2 regions of the Caloramator sp. ALD01 genome follow, and region 1 is predicted to be linked to the other one. Evidence: a T-box and tRNA genes for the amino acid it is inferred to sense, from the RefSeq annotation. Region 1 holds a T-box; the other holds one or more tRNA genes.
What was found. A T-box is a leader RNA that pairs with one kind of tRNA and senses whether it is charged. The one in region 1 lies ahead of argS (arginine--tRNA ligase), so its partner is inferred to be a tRNA-Arg.

Region 1 (3,428 bases):
GGAGTTCTTGTTGCAAATCCTCCCTCTCCTCCACCACCTGTTATATGTACGTGGCCATCAATAAATCCAGGAAAGGCATAATACTTTGAGCCATCAATCACCTTTACAGGAAAAGGTAGTTTTAAATCAATATCGTCATCTCCAATATAGGCAATTTTATCATCCAATATCAATATATTTTTCTTACCTTTATATTCTGGAGAATAAACCTCTATATTTTTTATAAATATAAGCATCTCAACCTCTCCTTTTTAAATAAATTTAAAATATATTAAGCAACAACTATGCCAATCTTGTTTTTAATTTTTAAAAAATACGTATATAATAAATCAACTCTTCTATGCTCTTTTTATTACCCTATAATAGCCTATATTTGGTTAAATTTTTAATTATATTTTCGCCAATAACAACCAAAAAAACATCCTTGTCATATCTGTTAAATATAATATAAAATATATATATCATAATTTAAAACAAATGGAGGTAAAAATGAAGAACTTATTATTTTTTATTACAGCCTACCTCTGCGGCTCTTTCCCAACAGGTGTGGTAATTGGCAAAACCTTTTATAATATTGATATAAGAGAACACGGTTCTAAGAATATGGGTGGAACAAATGCAGGAAGAGTTCTTGGAAAAAAGGCAGGATTTGTAGTCTCCTTTATTGATGTAATTAAGGTCTTCCTACCTGTACTTATAGCAAAGCAATATCTATCTATGGAGGCTGCTGCATTCGTTGGGATATGTGCCCTACTTGGACATTGTTACCCTATATTTGCAAAATTCAAGGGAGGCAAAGGTGTTTCATCCTTCTTTGGAATAATATTTGCACTCGACTTTTTACTTGGTATTGTACTTTTAGTTATTTGGAAAATATTAAAGCACGCCACCAACTATGTATCAGTTGCATCAATGCTCTCCTGTTTTATAATTACTCTAATTTTCTTCTACAAATACAAAAATGTAAAACTTTTAATCGTTCTTTTAGCACTTTCACTTTTTATAGTATATCTACATAGAAGCAATATCAAAAGACTTTTAAATGGCAATGAAAATAAGGTAAATCCCAACAGATAAACCTTGAATTATTGCAATTAATATTTTATAATAATGTTTAAAACTCAATATTTAAAAGTCTATGAAGAGGAGGAGTACCTTAAGACATCTGTCTTAGCGAGTAGAGGACGGTGGAAGCTCTACACAGACCTTTTGGGAAAAGAGCCTTGGAGACTCTGCCAGAAAGCATCTGCAAGTATGGTAAGACCCCTGTGGGTTATCTAAATAAGTGGGCTTTTAGCCAATTAGAGTGGTACCGCGGACAACCGCCTCTATTATAGAGGCGGTTTTTTTTATTTCCATTTTTATTAGACAATGTAAACAATATTCTACATATATCGGAGGTGTAAAAATGAACTATAAGTTAATAATTGCAGAAAAGATTGCAAAGGCTGCAGAACTTAATGTTGACGATGTACAAAAACTTATTGAAATCCCACCAAAACCTGAAATGGGGGATTTTGCATTTCCTTGTTTCCAACTTGCAAAGGTATTTAGAAAGGCTCCAAATTTAATTGCACAGGAACTATCCGAAAAAATAGATAAAGATGGATTGGAAAAGGTTGAAACAGTTGGAGGATATCTAAACTTTTTCGTGGATAAGGCCTCCTTCTCAAAGGGTGTTATAGAAAAAATATTAACTGAAGGGGAAAACTATGGTCATTCTAAAATAGGTGAAGGCAAAACTGTTACAATAGACTTCTCATCACCAAACATTGCAAAACCCTTCCACGTTGGACACCTATGTTCAACAGCAATAGGAAATTCTCTATACAAAATACTTTCTTCACAGGGATATAACTGTGTAGGTATAAACCATCTTGGAGACTGGGGAACACAATTCGGAAAGCTAATTGCAGCATACGAACGCTGGGTGGATGAAGAGGCACTACAAAAGGAACCTATTAAGGAACTTCTTAGAATATATGTTAAATTCCACGATGAGGCAGAAAAAGATCCATCCCTTGAGGATATTGCAAGACAACACTTTAAAAATCTTGAAGATGGACACGAAAAAGAGGTTAAACTATGGCAGAAGATAAAAGATGTAAGCCTTATGGAATTCAATAGAATATATGATATGTTAAATATAAAGTTTGACTCCTATGCAGGTGAGAGCTTCTACAACGATAAAATGGATGCAGTTGTTGAAGAGTTAAAGCAAAAAAATCTTCTTGTAGAAAGTAAGGGAGCACAGGTTGTAAATCTTGATGAATACAATATGCCTCCTTGTATAATATTAAAGGCTGATGGTGCATCAATTTATGCAACACGCGACCTTGCTGCAGCAATCTATAGAAAAAAGACCTACGACTTTTATAAGAATATCTATGTAGTTGGTATGGATCAGTCTCTACACTTTAAACAAGTCTTCACCACTCTAAAGCTTATGGGATATGATTGGGCAGACAACTGTGTTCACGTTGGATTTGGTCTTGTTAAATTTGCCGATAAAAAACTTTCAACAAGAAAGGGAGATGTAATATTCCTTGAAGACCTTCTAAACGAAGGAATAGCACGTGCAAAACAGGCTATTGAAGAAAAGAACCCATCACTTGAAAATAAAGATGAGGTTGCGAAGAAAGTTGGACTTGGTGCTGTAATATTTACTTACCTAAAGAACAACAGAGAAAGAGAAATCATATTCAACTTTGATGATATATTAAGCTTTGATGGTGAAACAGGACCATACGTTCAATACTCCTATGCAAGGGCAAAGAGCATACTTCGTCGTGCAGAGGAGGAAAAACTTAATACATCAGCTGATTTTACAAAGCTTTCTTCTCAAGAGGAATTTGAACTTGTAAAATTACTTGCATCCTTCAATGAAGCTATACTTCTTGCAATTGAAAAATACGAACCATCAATAGTTACAAGATATATAATAGACGTTGCAAAGGCCTTCAACAAATTCTACAACCTATGTCCAATACTATCCTGTGAAGATGAGGGGCTAAAGGCTGCAAGATTAAAATTAGTTGAAGCTTCAACATTTGTTATTAAAAACGGACTTGCACTACTTGGAATTGATGTAGTTGAAAAGATGTAATATTGTTTTATAAATCCCTTAATATAAATAAAATAATATAAAACTCAAAATAAAAATAGCAACATTCACCATCCTACTCTTAAAAAGGATGATGAATGTTGCTTATCTGTACTTAAGGCTCTATTAAATTTGGGGGTGGGTTATGAATAAGCTCGTTATATTTTCTGGAACCTCATCAACTAAAAAGGAAATTGTAGACCAAATCACTACTCTTTTGGGGGATAATCTTGAAATTTCAGCCTTTGCAACAGATGATGATATTCTTCATCCCATATCAAATTCACTTGTACTTGTAACATCCCCTCTTATACTCGACTCAGTC
Region 2 (3,428 bases), on a different contig from region 1:
TTTTATTACCTTGAAAAATTTATTTTTATATACTTTTTTATACATTTATTGTATAATTTGCATAGATATATATGAAAGGAGTGATTTTGTTGTCTCAAAAAATTAATATAATTATGTTAATTTGTTCTTTTATATGTACCATTCTATTTATGATAACTAAAAAGATATTTTTAAGTATTATTTGGGGTATTAATTTTATTCTCTTTTTATTCAACTTTATTAAGACTTACACTAAAAGCAAATCTAATTTAACCGAAGAAGAACTAAACAACCTAAATACTAAAATTAAGGAATTAATTTTAGCAAATAGAGAAAGTAAAGCAATATATTTATATATGAAAACTACTGGAGCAGATTTAAAAGATGCAAAAGAATATATTGATTCATTAACAGATAATTTTTAAGTTGAGAGGAAAAGGTGAAAAAGTTCATTACAATCATAAAAATAATATTTTCAATAATTTGTTTATTAGGTGCAATATTGCTTTTTTTAAAAGATATTTTTATTCCTGCACTTATTCCATTATATCTATCAATTGCTATACTCTGTTTAATACTAACAAAACTTGAAAATTAAAAAATTCATAAAAACATTTGGATTACTACTTTTATATTAGGAATTACTACTATTATTTTAAATTTTGTTGTTGGGATAGAACAAAATTATAATTATAATAAAAAGGTAGATTTTGTCTTTAGCACAAATATAATTATTTTTTCATATTCTAATTATATAAGTATAATTAGAGGGATGATACTTTGAAAAATGATATCGATAATAAAACACGTGCACAAATTCCTGAAAGATGTCGTATAGGTTTTCAAAGATATACTGTTGTTAAAGGGGATACACTTGAGAAAATTGCAAAACGTTTTAATGTAACTGTTGGTTTTTTAATAGTAGAAAATCCCCATATAAAAGATCCGAATAAATTATCCCCAGGAGATGTGCTGTGTGTACCTATACAGCCTCCACCTGGTGTTGGGAGAGTACCAGAGAGCTGTCCTATAGGATATGAAAAATATACTATAAAATCAGGGGATTCCTTTTCAAAGATAGCTCAAAATATAGGGGTTCCAATAGATCTTCTTATTTGGAATAACCCTCATATTCCAGATCCAAATATAATTTTCCCTGGAGATGTTCTATGTGTACCCGTACCACTTAAACTGCCATCTTGTAATTTATTAAAACCTATAAATCCTTCTATGCAAAATACATTTGGCTCAGCTATGGTTCAAAAACAACAAAATGGACAGCACCTTCTTGTAATTACAGGAGTAAATCTTCCAAATCCTTCTCTATTAGGGAACTATGATGGTTATGATGGATTCGTTGGGATTGCAGGCATTGGAGGATATGGTTTCCCACTTACCCTTGTTTCGGATGAAATAGGTTTATGGACAGGAAGCATAATTATTTTTCCTCTTTTAACCTCTGGAGATCAAGTTTACATCATTCCAAGCAATTCTGAAGTTTCTGTGCCAAGCAAACCTATATTAGAAGGTATGTTAAAATAAAAAGAGAACAAAAGGTGCTTATATACTTTTGTTCTCTAAGAATTAAAGTGTTTCATAAATTATATCTATATGTTGTCATTTTGTTGTCAAAAGCTTGCTTTTTTACCTAACCACCAATAACAAAAGCCTTGAAGATATGCTCTTCAAGGCTTTTGTTGGTGCGCCCGGAGGGACTCGAACCCCCGACCAACTGGTTCGTAGCCAGCTACTCTATCCAACTGAGCTACGGACGCATATTCTTTTTTTGAAGGATAAAAGCCGCACCCTGTGCGGCTTTTATGGCGGAGAAGGAGGGATTTGAACCCTCGCGCCGGTTTCCCGACCTACGCCCTTAGCAGGGGCGCCTCTTCGGCCAACTTGAGTACTTCTCCATGTTGCCTACTTGATAGTTTTTATATGGCGGAGAGGGTGGGATTCGAACCCACGGTAGAGTCACCCCTACGCCGGTTTTCAAGACCGGTGCCTTAAACCAGCTCGACCACCTCTCCGTATCGGACATTTATTATTATATCAGCGACTTACTTTGTTGTCAACATCTTTTTAATTTTATTTTTTGTTTTTGTCTTAATTGCCCATCGACAATATTTATTATATAATCACCTTTCATTTTATGCAATGATAAATATATAGCATAAATGTATAGGAGTAGCCCTTTTAGTTGCTACTCCTATTTTTATAATTACTTTGTTATTCTTTCTATTCCACCCATATATGGTCTTAATACTTCTGGTATGATAACTGAACCATCTTCTTGTTGATAGTTTTCAAGTATTGCTGCAACAGTTCTTCCTACTGCAACACCTGAACCATTTAGTGTATGCACATATCTTGGCTTATCCTTTGCATCCTTCTTGAATCTTATATTTGCACGTCTTGCTTGGAAATCTTCAAAGTTTGAACAGCTTGATATTTCAACATATCTTCCGTAACTTGGCATCCAAACTTCTATATCATATTTCTTTGCTGCAGTAAATCCTAAGTCACCTGAACAAATTAGAACAACTCTATATGGTAATCCAAGAAGTTGTAATACTTCCTCTGCATCACGAGTTAGTTTTTCTAATTCTTCATATGAATTGTCTGGATCTGCAAATTTAACAAGCTCTACTTTATTAAATTGATGTTGTCTTATTAATCCTCTTGTGTCACGTCCTGCTGAACCAGCTTCTGAACGGAAACAAGCAGAGTATGCAACGTGCTTTATTGGTAATTTGCTTCCATCTAATATTTCATCCATATACATATTAGTTACAGGAACCTCTGCTGTTGGAATTAAGAAATAATCATCATTTGTTACCTTAAATGCATCCTCTTCAAACTTTGGAAGCTGTCCTGTTCCTGTCATACTCTTTCTGTTTACCATAAATGGAGGGAATATTTCTGTATATCCGTGTTTATCTATATGTGTATCTAAGAAGAAGTTTATTACTGCTCTTTCAAGTCTTGCACCAAGTCCCTTATAGAAGGTAAATCTTGCTCCTGTTACCTTCCCTGCTCTTTCAAAATCTAATATATCAAGCTCTGTTCCTATATCCCAATGAGCCTTTGCTTCAAAATCAAATTGTCTTACGTCTCCCCATCTTCTAATTTCAACGTTGTCTGCATCAGTTTCTCCCTTTGGAACATCCTTGTGTGGAACATTTGGAATTCTTAGAAGTAGATAGTTTATTTCTTCTTCTACCTTACTAAGTTCTGCGTCATATTCCTTGATTTTATCTGATAGTTCCTTCATTTCCTTTAATAGTTCATCTGCATTTTGGCCTGCCTTTTTAAGCTTTGCTATTTCTTGTGAATCTGTATTTCTCTTGTTCTTCAAAACTTCAACTTCAGATAGAATGCTTCTTCTTCTTTCATCAAGCTCAACAACCTTATCAATCATTTCAAGGTCAAATGCCTCACCCCTAATC

Region 2: it has a tRNA-Arg gene. The T-box ahead of argS (arginine--tRNA ligase) is inferred to sense a tRNA for this amino acid. The anticodon was not compared.

What each region holds. Positions count from the first base shown of each region.
Region 1 is NZ_AXAA01000016.1:59,847-63,274, forward strand. It holds gene iadA (beta-aspartyl-peptidase) at 1-236, opposite strand, end outside; gene plsY (glycerol-3-phosphate 1-O-acyltransferase PlsY) at 490-1,077, shown strand; T-box leader at 1,130-1,333, shown strand; gene argS (arginine--tRNA ligase) at 1,409-3,106, shown strand; gene A3M9_RS0108020 (sigma-54-dependent Fis family transcriptional regulator) at 3,249-3,428, shown strand, end outside.
Region 2 is NZ_AXAA01000033.1:6,963-10,390, reverse strand. It holds gene A3M9_RS0110500 (hypothetical protein) at 90-404, shown strand; gene A3M9_RS14275 (LysM peptidoglycan-binding domain-containing protein) at 760-1,521, shown strand; tRNA gene A3M9_RS0110485 (tRNA-Arg) at 1,678-1,754, opposite strand; tRNA gene A3M9_RS0110480 (tRNA-Ser) at 1,801-1,892, opposite strand; tRNA gene A3M9_RS0110475 (tRNA-Ser) at 1,919-2,009, opposite strand; gene serS (serine--tRNA ligase) at 2,201-3,428, opposite strand, start outside.